DNA from 3 places in the Sporofaciens sp. St.21A7 genome. Region 3 is predicted to be linked to each of the others. Evidence: predicted binding sites of a transcription regulator. Region 3 holds the regulator's gene; each other region holds the start of a gene.

Region 1 (5,188 bases), 370 kb from region 3:
ACAGAACCAGGGCGTACACTTTCGCCTGTCCGGTATGGGAACTAAAATCCAGCGTACGGGCATTCCGGTACTGATTCAGTTCTGCCGACTCAGCCGGCGCAAGCAGTTCCATATCGGACACGTTGGCGTTGAACAGCTTCTTTCTCTTTGACTTATTCATAATCTTATCGATGTCCAAGTCCCCGTTCAAAAACAAATATTCATATTCGACGTTGAGCCTGCGAAACATGAATACATCCAGGACAATCATAAGGATTGGCAAAATCAGGCCGATGGGATACATCAATATCACTACAAATGATACAATCGTCAACGAGACTAATATCGCCTTAATCAGGATATCCTTCATGTCCGTCTGCTTTTTTACCAGTTGTTCTGTATAAAAATCATTCATCCTCTACTCCTCCGTAGTCTTTATTGGGCAAGCGTGTAAATTTCTTCCCCTGTAGTGTGATTAATATGTATTGTATCATACCTCACCGGACTGTGCAACCGTCCAATAAATATCCATAATGGGCGGATGGGCTTTTGTCCAATAAATTAAGGAAAGAAAAAGAGAACCCCTCCTACGAGAAGTCCTCTTAATTTCACGCAATGGCCGTCAAATGCGCCTTTCTTACATCATGCCCATTCCGCCGCCTGCGCCTGCCGGCATAGCCGGAGTCTCTTCTTTGATATTGGCAACAACAGACTCAGTCGTCAGCAGGGTGGACGCAACGCTTGTCGCATTCTGCAGTGCGCTTCTTGTAACCTTAGCCGGATCAAGGATTCCGCACTCTACCATATCCACATAATTCTCTGTCAGCACATCGAATCCCGCGCCAGGAGCAGATTCTTTTACCTTATTGATAATCACGGAACCTTCCAGTCCTGCGTTGGCCGCAATATGGAATAATGGGGATTCCAGAGCCTTCAATACCACATTCGCGCCTGTCTTCTCGTCTCCGCAAAGATCCTCTGCCAGTTTTGCCACTTCTTTTGCAGCGTGGATATAAGCAGAACCGCCTCCTGCGATAATTCCTTCTTCCACTGCTGCTCTGGTCGCTGCAAGCGCATCTTCCATACGGAGCTTCGCTTCCTTCATCTCTGTCTCGGTAGCAGCGCCTACACGGATAACTGCAACGCCTCCTGCCAGCTTCGCCAGCCTCTCCTGAAGTTTCTCTTTATCGAAATCAGATGTCGTCTCTTCAATCTGCATCTTGATCTGTGCTACGCGGTCAGAAATCTCTTTCTTGTCACCCATGCCGTCAACGATAACGGTATTCTCCTTCTGAACCTTTACAGACTTCGCACGTCCCAACTGATCCATGGTCGTCTCTTTCAGATCCATGCCAAGCTCGTCGGATACCACCTGGCCGCCTGTGAGGATTGCGATGTCTTTGAGCATCTCTTTCCTTCTGTCGCCATATCCCGGCGCCTTTACTGCCGCAACATTGAATGTTCCGCGCAGCTTATTGACAATCAGGGTCGTAAGAGCTTCGCCCTCTACATCCTCGGCAATAATCAGCAATCTAGCGCCTGACTGTACGATCTGCTCTAACAGAGGAAGGATGTCCTGAATATTAGAAATCTTCTTATCTGTAATCAAAATATATGGATCTTCTAAGACTGCTTCCATCTTATCCATATCTGTTGCCATATATGCAGACACATATCCGCGGTCGAACTGCATACCTTCTACCAGATCAAGCTCTGTCTTCATGGTCTTAGACTCTTCAATGGTAATAACGCCGTCATTGGAAACTTTCTCCATTGCGTCTGCAACCATCTCGCCTACTTCGTCATCCCCTGCGGAAATTGCAGCTACCCTCGCAATCTGGTCTTTGTCTTTCAGCTTGCTTGACATCTTCGCAATCGCCTCTACCGCTGTATCCGTAGCCTTCTTCATTCCTTTGCGCAGGATAATCGGATTCGCGCCTGCCGCTAAGTTCTTCATTCCTTCATGCACCATAGCCTGTGCAAGCACGGTCGCAGTCGTTGTTCCGTCGCCGGCAACATCGTTGGTCTTAGATGCAACTTCCTTGATGAGCTGTGCGCCCATGTTCTCAAATGCATCTTCAAGCTCGATTTCTTTTGCGATTGTCACACCGTCATTGGTAATTAACGGTGCGCCGAAAGACTTATCAAGAACAACGTTGCGTCCCTTAGGTCCAAGTGTTACCCTTACTGTATCTGCCAGCTGATTCACTCCTGATTCCAATGCGCTTCTGGCTTCTGCGCCGTATTTAATTTCCTTTGCCATGTCTGTCTGCCTCCTAAATCTATGATTATCTGATTTTTTAATTACATGCGCCTATCTGCTTCAAACTGATATCATTCCTTATAAAATTACTCGCAGATTGCAAGGATGTCATCCTGCTTAACGATGATATATTCTTCATCGTCAACCTCTACGTTCGTCCCTGAATATTTGGAATAAATTACCTGCTGCCCAACTGACACATTCATCTTCACTTCTTTCCCGTCTACGGTTCCGCCAGGTCCAACTGCAATGACTTCCGCCTGCTGCGGCTTCTCCTTGGACTGTCCAGGAATCACGATTCCTGACTTGGTGGTCTCTTCTGCAATAAGCTGCTTTAATACAACTCTGTCTCCTAATGGTACTAACTTCATAATTTATGCCTCCTTTTGATGATATCTATCTTTTTGTTAGCACTCATAAAAAGAGAGTGCTAAAAAACTCTAGTAATAAAATAGCACTCTCTTTCGACTTTGTCAACACACTTTATATTTAGTTTACAAGATTTTTATAAAATCCATTCTTAATCCGAAATTTCAAGACCCTTCCCGCCTTATTCCAGTATCTTTCCACGATGGAACCGATACACGCCGTATCCCCTTCCGATAACTTGATTCTGCACTCGTAATTCCCATCCAGTGAAAATTCAGTGACTTCTGTATCCTCTGCTACCAAGTATATGCACTCCTCTTCCGGTTTATACGTGATAATATGACAATGATGTACTTTCTCGTCAAATCTTCCCTCTTTCAGCACCATGCGGTTCATCCTGATATCCGCCCGGCTCCCCTCATACATGTAAGCTCTCCCTCCGCAATCTCTAATATAAATTTATGTGCGGTTAGATCAGCCCTCTTCCCAGGCTCTTAATCCAACCACACAGATGTTTATTTCATACGTTCTGCCTTAATATGTTCCAATTCCGTAAATACAAAATCATTCACGACCTTAATGTAAGTCCCCTTCATTCCCGATGAGCGGGACTCAATCACTCCCGCGCTCTCGAACTTCCTAAGGGCGTTGACAATCACGGATCTGGTTATACCGACCCTGTCTGCAATCTTGCTCGCTACCAGAATTCCTTCCGTACCATCCAGCTCTTCAAAGATATGGATAATCGCTTCCAGTTCCGAATAGGACAGCGTACTGATTGCTGACTGCACGATATGTTCCTTCCGTGTCTCTTCCGCACTCTCTTCATTGACGGAGCGGAGCATCTCCAGGCCAACCACTGTCGTTCCATATTCACTTAAAATGATATCATCAATCTCATACATCTGTTCTTTCTTATAAATGAACAGAGTCCCTAAACGTTCTCCCGCAATATCAATCGGGGTGATGATTGCCTGATATCCCTGTACCGCACTCCCGGAAAATCCAAGCGTCTGCAGATTCACATTCTCCTTGGTGGATAGGATGCTCAGCAGTCTCTCGTTGAGCATAGGATCAATATGCCTGCCCACCTCCTGCTCGATCAGCTCCTTGATATACGGTACGTTGCCGCACTTGCTTCCTCCAAGTACCTTTCCCTTCCTGCTCACTACCAGCACATTTGAATCCAAGATTTCAGTAAGCACTTCACAAATATCATTAAATACTACCTTACTTGAATTATTATTGTGCAGTAATTTATTGATCTTTCTGGTCTTATCTAATAATTGTACACTCATTGACATACCTCCATCCTTTGCAAGTAATATTATCATACAATTCTTTTTTTTTCAATGAATATCCAAATTATTTTTACAACTCTTACTCAATTCTTGCTATTTTCTTTATTTTCCACATATCCGCACTTCTCGTCACTGCAGAGAAGCTTGTTCCCTTTCTCCACCATGTAGCTGCCGCAGCGGGGGCATTTCTTTAAGGAAGGCTTCTGCCAGGACATGAATTCACATTCCGGGTTATCTTCACATCCATAATATTTCCTTCCCTTCTTCGTCTTGCGCAGCACCACCTCTTTGCCGCACACCGGGCATGGAACTCCGATCTTCTCAAGATAAGGCTTGGTGTTCCTGCATTCCGGGAATCCCGGACAGGCAAGGAAACGTCCGTGGGGGCCGTACTTGATGACCATGTTCCTCCCGCACTGGTCGCAGATAACGTCTGTTACCTCATCCTCTATCTTCACCCGTTCCTGCTCTTCTTCCGCCTTTTCCACCGCTTCCTCAAGATCCGGATAGAAATTCTCAATAATTGTCCGCCAGTTCACCTTGCCTTCCGCGACGCTGTCTAAAAGGCTCTCCATATTGGCGGTAAAGTTCACATCCACAATACTTGGGAAGGATTGTTTCATAATATTGTTGACCACTTCCCCAATCTCAGTCAGGTACAGGTTCTTATTCTCCTTTGCTACATAGCGCCTTGCTATGATGGTAGAGATGGTAGGGGCATAGGTACTTGGACGCCCGATTCCCCATTCCTCCAGAGTCTTTACCAGCGCCGCCTCCGTATAGTGTGCCGGGGGCTGGGTAAAATGCTGCTTCGGCTCAAAATCTATCTTCGTGAGTTGGGAATCCTTATCCAGGCTCTTGAGCAGTACGTTATTCTCCTCTTTCTCTTCTCCGGCTTCTGTGTACACCGAACGGAAACCTTCAAAGACAATCTTTGAAGCCGCCACCGTAAACCGATACCGGCCTGCCGCAATCCGGACAGAAGTCGTCTCGTATCTGGCGGGCTGCATCCGGCTTGCTACGAACCGTTTCCAGATAAGCTGGTACAGCCGGAACTGATCCCTGCTCAGGGATTCCTTCATCGAGACGGGCGTCCGGCTCACATCGGTGGGACGGATCGCCTCGTGGGCATCCTGAATATTCTTATGCCCGTTCCCGCTCTTCGCCTCTCCTGCCGCCGCATATTCCTGCCCGTAATTCGCCGCAATATACTCACGCACATTGGCGTCTGCTTCCTCCGATATCCTCGTGGAATCCGTACGCAGGTAAGTAATCA
Region 2 (5,188 bases), 920 kb from region 3:
TAAAGTCCACGGTACGCCCCTGGGAATCCGTAATCCGCCCGTCGTCCAACACCTGAAGCAGCACATTGAACACGTCTGGATGGGCTTTCTCCACCTCGTCGAACAACACTACGGAATAGGGTTTCCTGCGGACTGCCTCGGTCAACTGGCCGCCTTCGTCATATCCCACATATCCCGGAGGCGCCCCAATGAGTCTTGACACAGAATACTTCTCCATATATTCGCTCATGTCAATCCGCACCATGTTGCCCTCGTCGTCGAACAGGCTCTCTGCAAGAGCCTTTGCAAGCTCGGTCTTCCCCACGCCCGTAGGTCCAAGGAACAGAAATGAGCCAATGGGCTTCGTGGGATCTTTAATCCCAGCCTTGGAACGGATAATCGCCTCTGTCACTAATTCCACGCCTTCATCCTGCCCAATCACCCGCTTATGAAGCTCTTCCGCCAGATGAAGGGTCTTGCTGCGCTCACTCTCATTAAGTTTTGTGACCGGAATCCCCGTCCACCGGGATACGATTTTTCCGATTTCCTCGTCGGTCACGCTCTCATGAACCAGAGACTTCTCTTCATCCTTAACTTTTGCTTCTTCTGCCTCTAACTGCTTCTGTAACTGAGGAAGTTTCCCATACTGTAACTCCGCTGCTTTATTCAGGTCATAGGACTGCTGCGCCTTCTCGATATCCTTGTGTACCTGCTCAATCTCTTCCCTAAGTTTCCGGACGCGCTCCACATCCACCTTTTCGTTATCCCACTGTGCTTTCTTTCCAGCAAACTCTTCCCTAAGCTCCGCCAATTCCTGCTGCAAGTGTTCTAGCCGCTCCCGGCTCAGCCGGTCGTCTTCCTTCTTGAGCGCTGCCTCCTCAATCTCCATCTGCATAATCTTCCTCTGGAGTTCGTCTAACTCGGCGGGCATAGAGTCAAGCTCCGTCTTAATCAGCGCACACGCCTCGTCTACCAGGTCGATTGCCTTGTCCGGAAGGAAACGGTCGGAAATATACCGCTCCGACAAAGTTGCCGCCGCTACCAGCGCGCTGTCCGTAATCTTCACCCCGTGGAATACCTCATAACGATCTTTCAGCCCCCGGAGAATGGAAATGGCATCCTCCACCGTCGGCTCATCCACCATCACCGGCTGGAAACGCCGTTCCAGAGCGGCATCCTTCTCGATATACTGCCGGTATTCATCCAGCGTCGTCGCTCCGATACAATGAAGTTCCCCTCTTGCCAGCATCGGCTTTAGCATATTGCCAGCATCCATGGCGCCGTCTGTCTTGCCTGCCCCTACAATGGTATGCAGCTCGTCGATGAACAGGATGATCCTGCCGTCGCTGTTCTTCACATCCTCCAGTACGGCTTTCAGACGCTCCTCGAACTCGCCCCGGTATTTTGCGCCTGCTACCAGCGCGCCCATGTCCAGAGAGAAAATGGTCTTGTCCTTCAGTCCTTCCGGCACGTCGCCCCGGACGATTCTCTGCGCCAATCCCTCTACCACAGCCGTCTTGCCGACGCCAGGTTCTCCAATCAGTACAGGATTATTCTTCGTCTTACGGGAAAGAATCCTGATTACATTGCGGATTTCTGAGTCCCGCCCAATCACCGGGTCTAATTTCTGCTCCCTTGCGCGCTCTACCAGGTCTGAGCCGTATTTGTTCAGGGTGTCATAGGTATCTTCCGGGTTATCGCTGGTCACACGCTGGTTGCCTCTGACCGTGGACAATGCTTTCAGGAAGTCATCCCGTTTGATGCCCATTTCCCGGAAAATGGTCTTGAGTTCTCTGTTGGGGTATTTCAGGAGGGACAGGAAAATGTGCTCAACGGATACATATTCATCCCCCATCTGCCGCGCTTCGTCTTCGGCGTGGATGAGCGCTTTATTCAAATCCTGCCCGATAAACTGCTGGCCGCCCTGTACTTTGGTCCGTTTCCTAAGGGCTTCCTCTGTCCGTTCAAGAATCGTGTTCTTGTCGATTCCCATCTTCTCCATGAGCTTGAGTATCAAGCTGTCCTCCTGAGTCAGCAACCCATAGAGGAGATGCTCCTGTTCAATCTCCTGGTTGCCGTATTCCAGCGCTACCCGCTCACATTGGTTCACTGCCTGCATGGATTTCTGCGTAAATTTATTTATATTCATAGTACAGCCTCCTTTTTAATGCTGAATTAGTTGGTGTTCTATTTACAATATAACATTAACGCATTTTGTTAGCACTGTCAAGGATTGAGTGCTAATTCTTTTATAAAAATTTTGTGAAGCCCTAATCACTGACTTCACAACAATTCTCAATATCACTTAGTACGCCTTCTCCTGCCTCTATTTCAGCATGTCCAAAATCTCATCCTTTGGCTTCGCGCCAACTTCCCTTTTAACCGCCTCTCCGTTCTTGAAGACCATCAGCGTCGGGATTGACATTACCCGATACTCCTTCGCCAGTTCCGGGTTCTCATCTACGTCCACCTTACAAATCTTCGCATCTGTGACCTCTCCCGCAATCTCCTCGATAATCGGTCCTACCATCTGGCAGGGTCCGCACCATGTCGCCCAGAAATCAACCAGAACCGGCACATCAGACTCCAATACCTCTTTCTTAAAATTTTCCTTTGTCAAATGTAATGCTGCCATCTTTTATCTTCCTTTCTGCATAAAAATATATAATATACTTTATTATAACCTATTTTTCCATACATTTTTAGCTAAAAAACCAATTTTATGAAATTTTTTTAATTAGGATTAAAAAAATATCTTATAATCTTTGTAACGAAACGCCAAGTCATGCGTCTAATTAGCAAATGAAGGAGGTGAGGGAATGAAGATTGATTTTGACGATCTGTATGAACGATTTTTTAAAGACGTTTATCTGTTTGTACTGGCAATGAGTAAGGATCCGCACATTGCCGAAGAGATTACTCAGGAAACGTTTTTCAAAGCGCTCAAAGAAGCCAAAAATTTCCGCGGGAACTGCTCTGTGAAGACATGGCTCTGCCAGATAGCCAAGAATCTCTATATCTCCGGCACACGTAAGAAAAAGCCGGTACACTCCGAAGCCCTGGAAGATATGCCGGACGATTCGGACGTGGAGGATATCTGTATCCGAAAAGGCGAAGCCCTCTCCATCTATAAAGTCCTTCATTGCCTGAGCGAGCCGTACAAGGAAGTCTTTACTCTCAGGGTACTTGGTGATTTAAGTTTTAAGGAAATCGCAGAAATCTTTGAAAAGCAGGAAAACTGGGCAAGAGTCACCTACCACCGGGCAAGGCTCAAGATACGGGAGCATATGCAGGATTAAGAAGAAGCGGCCGCCTGAAAACGGCGGCAGAAAGGAGATCGTTATGAATAAAATATCTTGTGATGTAATTAGAGATTTGCTGCCCCTCTATAAAGATGACGTATGCAGCGAGAAAAGTAAGGATTTGATTGAAGGGCATCTGCCTGAATGTGAGGATTGCCGTGAATATCTGGATGCGTTAAACTCCGAACTTCCTCCTGTCACTCTTGCGCAGGACGGAACCGGCGCAAAGAACGGCAATGAATCCGGCTCTTCTGCTTCGGATGGTATCGAGACGTTACGGCGGATTTCCCGGCAGATTAACTGGCTGAAAGTGGTCGTTGTCCTGTCGGCAGCCATTATGGTATTCGTGGTTTCAACCTCCCTTTCTTTAGTAAAAGAGTATAATCCGGAGCTTTACCTGTTCGACAGACGCGTGGCAGTCGAAGATATGCAAATGACGGAACTATACCAGTTAGAAAACGGGGATTTCTATATTACGTTAGAAAGCGAGCATCCTTGCTCCCCTATTTCATATGGCGACAGGATCGACTCTCCTGACAGTGAATATTCCGAATCTTATGACAATGGAGAAAGCTGTCTGTCCCTTGAGAAAGTATCCAGATTGGAACAAGTATTTCTTGGCCGGTTGGATTCCCAGACATACTCCTTCGTAGTTCCCGCCGAAGAGACCGTTGGGCAGGAAGAGATTTTCCCGGATGACAGCGACTTTTGGGACTTTCCTGCAGCAGTCCATAAAAACTCATTCATATATTATCAGGGCAAGCATAATAAACGATTTACCATCTGGAAGGAGGGACAGGAGATTATGCCAGCGCCGGCGTCTGTGGAAAAAAGGGTTCAGGAGGAACTGGAAATGAAGGAACAAGGAACCAGGGATTCCTCCGGGCATGAAGATATTCTGTTTCTGTATTAGGCCATTCCTATCAAGGACTGGGGCTGTTGCAAAATCGCAGCCTCAGTCCTTTTGTTTACTTGTAGTTTTTTCATTGGAAGTATAGTCATTATGCCTGCGATTTGGTATAATAGTAACAATAAGGCCCGTATTTACTTAACGGTTGGGGGACATTCAGTTTGCGGGGAATGAAAGGGATGTTAGCAGGAATGAAAAACAGAAGATTGAAACGTGGCGCGTTAATTTTTCTATGCCTGATTCTGACAGCGTGCATGTCTGCCGGATTCATGCCACACACCGCCCACGCGGCAGAAAAGCGGACGGTAAAGGTCGCGTTTTTCCCAATGAACGGATACCATATGAAAGGGGAAGACGGCAGCTATATCGGTATGGATGTGGATTATCTGGAAGCGTTACGCAACTATACCAACTGGGAAATTGAATATGTGGAATGTAAGGACTGGGATGCGGCGCTTACCCTTGTGGCCGAGCACAAGGCGGACCTGGTAGGCAGCGCCCAGTATTCGGCGGAACGGGCGGAGACTTACCAGTATGCAGACCTGTCCAGCGGATATACCTTCGGTATCATAGCCACCAATCCAGACAGCAGCCTGGCATATGAGGATTTTGAAGCCATGGAGGAAATCACCTTCGGGATGGTCCGTACCTATGTGCGCAGGGAGGAGTTTCTGGGTTATCTTGCCGACAACGGGGTTGCGTCTCCGAAAATCAGGGAATATGATTCCACGGCAGACTTACAGGATGCGCTTGACCGGGGGGAAGTGGACGCACTTGTCCATACTTTCATGGAAATCAGGGAAGGACAGCGCTTGATTGGGCGTTTTGCCCCAAGGCCCTTTTACTACCTCTCTTATCCCGGGAATGATGATGTGATGCGTGAACTGAACAACGCCATTGCAGATTTGAAGATGAATGAGCCGGGTCTGGAAACCCAGTTGATGAATCGCTTCTATCAGAGCAAGCTGGACAAGACCATTGTATTTACTTTAGATGA
Region 3 (5,188 bases):
GAATTCTGCGATCATATAGTCCGTAAGTTTCTGGTCAAAGTCATCTCCGCCAAGACGGTTATTTCCTGCCGTAGATAATACTTCGATGACGCCGTCGCCAATCTCGATGACGGAAACGTCGAACGTACCGCCTCCTAAGTCATAGACCATAATCTTCTGCTCTTTCTCGTTGTCAAGGCCATATGCAAGCGCCGCCGCCGTAGGCTCATTGATGATACGCTTCACATCTAAGCCCGCAATCTTACCGGCATCCTTGGTTGCCTGACGCTGTGCATCATTGAAATAAGCAGGTACAGTGATAACCGCTTCTGTTACCTTCTCGCCCAGATAACCTTCTGCGTCTGCCTTTAACTTCTGGAGAATCATCGCTGAAATCTCCTGCGGAGAATACTTCTTCTCATCGATGGTCACTCTGAAATCGCTTCCCATCTCTCTCTTGATTGAAGAAATGGTTCTCTCTGCGTTTGTCACCGCCTGACGCTTTGCAGGCTCGCCTACCAGACGCTCTCCCGTCTTGGAAAATGCCACTACGGACGGTGTGGTCCTTGCGCCTTCTGTATTTGCGATGACCGTCGGCTGGCCACCTTCCATAACTGCCACACAACTGTTTGTTGTACCTAAGTCAATACCTATGATTTTGCCCATTTTTATTTCCTCCTGTTAATTTGCTACTTTGACCATGCTGTGCCTTACTACGGAATCGCGGTACATGTAGCCTTTCTGGAATTCCTCAGCTACCGTGTTCTCACCGAAATTCTCATCCTCCACATGCATCACCGCGTTGTGGAAATCTGGGTTGAATTCCTGCCCCACTGCCTCAATCGGCTTGACTCCTGCGCTCTCTAACGTGGTCATTAATTGCTTATACACCTTCTCCATCCCCTGAATAAAGGGATCTTCCTTTTCCTCCTCCTTGACAGCCCCAAGCCCTCGCTCGAAATTGTCAACTACCGGAAGAATCTTATCTATGATATCTTTCGCACCTATCTCGTACATCTGGGACTTCTCCTTATCCGTACGCTTGCGGAAGTTATCAAACTCTGCCATCTGACGGGTGAGCCGGTCTGTCAGCTCTTCAATCTTCTCGTCTTTCTTATCCTTCTTGGGCTTCTTTCCAAAGAACTTCTTCCCGGATTTCTGACCGTTCTCTCCGTCTTTCACATCCCCTTCCTGGTCTTGGGCTTCTGCGTCTTCGCCGTCTTCGCAGCCCTCCTGTCCTTCGGCATTCTCTGTTGTCTCGTCTTCACAGCCGTCCTTAGGTTCTGCCTCGTCTGCCGCCTTGGAACTTTTTGACTCCTCTGCTGCTTTCTTCGCTTCCTCTACGGCTTCTTTTACCATCTCTTCCTGGCTTTTCTCCTTATGCTTCTCCAAGGGTTATTCCACCTTTCTATTCTTTTTTATGAAACATCTGATCCAGCTCGTTCTGGAGCCTTTTCATTGACTTTAATACATGTTCATAATCCATTCTCTTTGGTCCGATAATACCTATCGTTCCCTTCATGCCGTCACCTAATTCATAAGTTGCGGTAACAACGCTGCAGTCTTTCATCGTCTGAACCGGGGTCTCATCTCCAATGTATACCTGAATTCCGGTATTGTCATCCTTCGCTAGTGTCTGTGTCACTAGTTCCGTCAACTGCTGCTTTTCCTCAAACGCATTGATAATCTCCTGTGCGCTCTGGTTATCGCTGAGTTCTGGATACTTAAAAATATTCGTCGCACCGCTCGTGTAGATCTGCATATCCTCATCTATCTGAATCGCATCCGCCACTGCATCCAATACATTACTGATTACGCTGCTGTGTATTCCTGCCTGTTCTTTCAGCCTTGCAATCAATCCCAGATTGATCTCTTCAATGGACATGCCATTCAGCGTCGTATTAAGGAGCATATTCAGCTTCAACAGATTCTCATTGCTTAGAGCCTCATCCACACGGATAATCTTACTCTTAATTACATTGCCGCCAAGTACGATTACCGCAATCACCTGTTCCGCGTCCACCATAGATAACTGGATAAACTTAATCTTATTCGCGTTATTCATAGGAGTGGAAACCATGGTGGCATAATTCGTATTGCTTGCCAAAACTCTCGCTGCCTGCTTGAGGAGCTGTTCCATCCGGTCTGCCTTGTCAAGCATCTGCTCCTGCATCTCATTGAGTTCCTGCTCCTTCTCCTCCATCAGCATATCTACATAAAGCCTGTAACCCTTATCCGAAGGAATCCGTCCCGCCGATGTGTGCGGCTGCATGATGTATCCAAGTTCTTCCAGATCAGCCATCTCGTTGCGGATCGTTGCGGAACTCAAATTCAAATCCGTATACTTGGAAATCGTCCTGGAGCCCACAGGTTCGCCCGTCTCGAGATAATTCTGGATGACTGCATGCAGAATCTTCATCTTGCGGTCACTAAGGCTGTGTTCTGTCACGGTCTGCTTCCTCCTTTCGGATTCTTCTGTTAGCACTCTACATTTTTGAGTGCTAATATCTTCGACTATTAATGTATCACTCCCCATTTCTTTTGTCAACACTCTTTATATTTTTTTTATACTTTGTCGGACGATAGTCCGCCCGCCCCTCAGGGGCATGCTTTTCGGGACGCCAAAAAATGTGTCAGCACACTAGAACCGGACGTGTATATTACAACGATGGAAAACAAAGATGGGGAAGAGATTCCATTTATATACGAAAGCAACCAGTCATGGATGTACTGCATACATCAAGAACTTTCCGATCATGAAATCCGCGACATATACAAGGGATTATGGGAAATCGAAGAATCTTTCAAGATTTGGTAATTATGCGCGTTTTAGAGCTGCTCATAGAAAAACGCCATTCTTTGGCTTAGACGATCAAAATAGTCAGAAATCCGGTGAAGGCTGAAAGCCCGTTTAATTCAGCCTTCACCGGGTTCCTGTAAGAAAATATAATTGGTCAACACCAAGGAAAGAGGTTCGATTTTTTCACAAATCGTTTTACCCTACCCAAATTTGTATCTTAGTTTAAAAAACGCAAAAAAGATTCGTAAAAAAACTTCTCCTTTTTTTCTTTACTATCCTGAGGTATTCCTAAACTGTCAAGCGCCTTTTGAACCGCTGCTTTTGCTGAATACACAGTATTCCCCAGGATATCACGTCCTCCACCATTATAAGCGCTCACCAATGACATGGCAAACAGACTCGTAAGGCACGTAAGCTTGCCTCCTGAATTCACTCCATACCCATACCCATTTATACCACATTCTTTCTCCGCTTTATTCCAGGCTTCTTTCACTTCATTTGGCGCTTCCGATCCCAGAATGTCCAGTCCATCAAATGACTTTTTGTTTTTGACACTCTTATTATTATAGGTATTCACATAATTATTTGTACAAAAACCTATTTCCATGAAAATCCATCTCCCAGCTTATAAAACATTAATCCATGTACTGAACTCTTTAGATACATCTTCCCCATATCCGTATGTAAATTAGCTCAACTCAATCTTTGCCGCTTCCTCCGGCTTAAACTCATTCTCCAAGTCATAGATATTATGCCCGGTAGACTCCCCCAATACTCGTCCCTCCAAAGAATAGCAGCGGATGAACCTCTTAACATCAATACTGGACCAATGTTCCACATCCCAGCTCATGTAGCCGTCCGCATCCGACTTCTTCTCCTTCAGATAAAGATCTACCTGACGGCCATCCCGCATAATGTCAATCAGGCCCTTGGTTCCATTTACTTCTACTTCTTCTTTTTTTACTGCGTCATACACTTTCATTGTTATATTCCCTCCTAAATATAAGAACGCCCCGGCATCTTTCCTGCACATCCCGGCTTTCGCCGCCGCACAGGGCTTTACGGAAACGCTCTGCTTCTATGCTTCGATTATACTCTCTCAGATATAAAATGTAAACCCCTCCTTGCTACTGAGCGGATTCCCGGATAAATTCCATCCACTCCCGGATTTCCTTCTCATGCCCGTTGATCCCCGGCTCATAGAACCTTGCGTCCCGAATCTCATCGGGAAGATACTGCTGCTTTACATAATGGTTGGGATAGTCATGGGCATACCGATACCCAATCCCATGTCCAAGTTTCTTTGAGCCTTTATAATGGGCATCCTGCAAATGGGCCGGAACCGTAGTTTTATGGCTCTTTACATTTTCCAATGCGGCGAAAACAGCATTACATGCCGAATTACTCTTAGGCGCCGTCGCCACATACAAAACTGCCTGAGACAAGATAATCTGCGCCTCCGGCATCCCAATTCGCTCCACCGCCTGTGCCGCTGACACCGCCACGGTAAGAGCCATAGGGTCTGCATTTCCCACATCCTCAGAGGCACAAATCATAATCCTTCTGGCTATAAACTTAATATCCTCCCCCGCATACAGCATTTTCGCAAGATAATAGACCGCTGCATCCGGGTCGGACCCCCGCATACTTTTGATAAATGCAGAAATTGTATCGTAATGGTTGTCCCCCGTCTTGTCATAACGCACCACACGCTTCTGGATACACTCCGACGCTACCTCCAGAGTGATATGAATCTTGCCGTCCGCACCCCGGTCCGTCGTCAATATCCCAAGCTCCACGGCATTCAGGGCATTCCTGGCGTCCCCTCCGGAAATATCTGCCAGGAATTCCAGCGCATCGTCATCTATTTCCGCATCGTAGCTCCCCATGCCCTTTTCCACGTCATAGACCGCCCGCCTAAGCACCGTCTTGATGTCCTCCTTATCCAGAGGATGCAGTTCAAAGATGCTGGATCTAGAAATCAGGGCGCCATTTACCTCAAAATACGGGTTCTCCGTGGTCGCCCCTATGAGGATAACCGTCCCATCCTCCACAAATGGAAGGAGATAGTCCTGCTGCCCCTTATTGAATCTGTGAATCTCATCTACAAACAGAATCGTCCGCTTCTGGTACATGCCCAGCGTCTCCTTCGCCTGCTGCACCACGGCTTCCATATCCTTCTTCCCTGCCACCGTCGCATTAATCTGGCTAAACTCTGCGCTGGTCGTATTGGCAATCACCTTTGCAAGGGTCGTCTTCCCCGTCCCCGGCGGCCCGTAAAAGATAATGGAGCTTAACTTATCCGCCTTAATGGCGCGGTACAGAAGCTTATCCTTCCCGATGATATGCTGCTGCCCCACCACTTCGTCAAGGGTCACAGGGCGCAGCCTGGATGCAAGCGGCGCCTCC

What was found. The regulator HrcA, encoded in region 3, represses chaperone genes, less so after heat shock. The targets are predictions, from matches to a motif close to TGTTAGCACTCNNNNNNNNNGAGTGCTAACA.
Region 1: a site for HrcA is predicted at 2,648-2,678, ahead of AC6I3O_RS16780 (co-chaperone GroES). Genes of this name have one in related genera too.
Region 2: a site for HrcA is predicted at 2,195-2,225, ahead of clpB (ATP-dependent chaperone ClpB). Genes of this name have one in related genera too.

The regions. Positions count from the first base shown of each region.
Region 1 is NZ_BAAGFN010000001.1:3,405,703-3,410,890, forward strand. Features, by position in the region: gene AC6I3O_RS16770 (DUF6106 family protein) at 1-394, opposite strand, end outside; gene groL (chaperonin GroEL) at 617-2,242, opposite strand; gene AC6I3O_RS16780 (co-chaperone GroES) at 2,329-2,613, opposite strand; gene AC6I3O_RS16785 (hypothetical protein) at 2,732-3,037, opposite strand; gene codY (GTP-sensing pleiotropic transcriptional regulator CodY) at 3,127-3,909, opposite strand; gene topA (type I DNA topoisomerase) at 3,996-5,188, opposite strand, start outside.
Region 2 is NZ_BAAGFN010000001.1:3,951,790-3,956,977, forward strand. Features, by position in the region: gene clpB (ATP-dependent chaperone ClpB) at 1-2,128, opposite strand, end outside; gene trxA (thioredoxin) at 2,306-2,614, opposite strand; gene AC6I3O_RS19580 (RNA polymerase sigma factor) at 2,799-3,278, shown strand; gene AC6I3O_RS19585 (zf-HC2 domain-containing protein) at 3,322-4,194, shown strand; gene AC6I3O_RS19590 (EAL domain-containing protein) at 4,383-5,188, shown strand, end outside.
Region 3 is NZ_BAAGFN010000001.1:3,031,359-3,036,546, forward strand. Features, by position in the region: gene dnaK (molecular chaperone DnaK) at 1-645, opposite strand, end outside; gene grpE (nucleotide exchange factor GrpE) at 661-1,371, opposite strand; gene hrcA (heat-inducible transcriptional repressor HrcA) at 1,388-2,398, opposite strand; gene AC6I3O_RS14880 (hypothetical protein) at 2,997-3,386, opposite strand; gene AC6I3O_RS14885 (hypothetical protein) at 3,468-3,761, opposite strand; gene AC6I3O_RS14890 (replication-associated recombination protein A) at 3,907-5,188, opposite strand, start outside.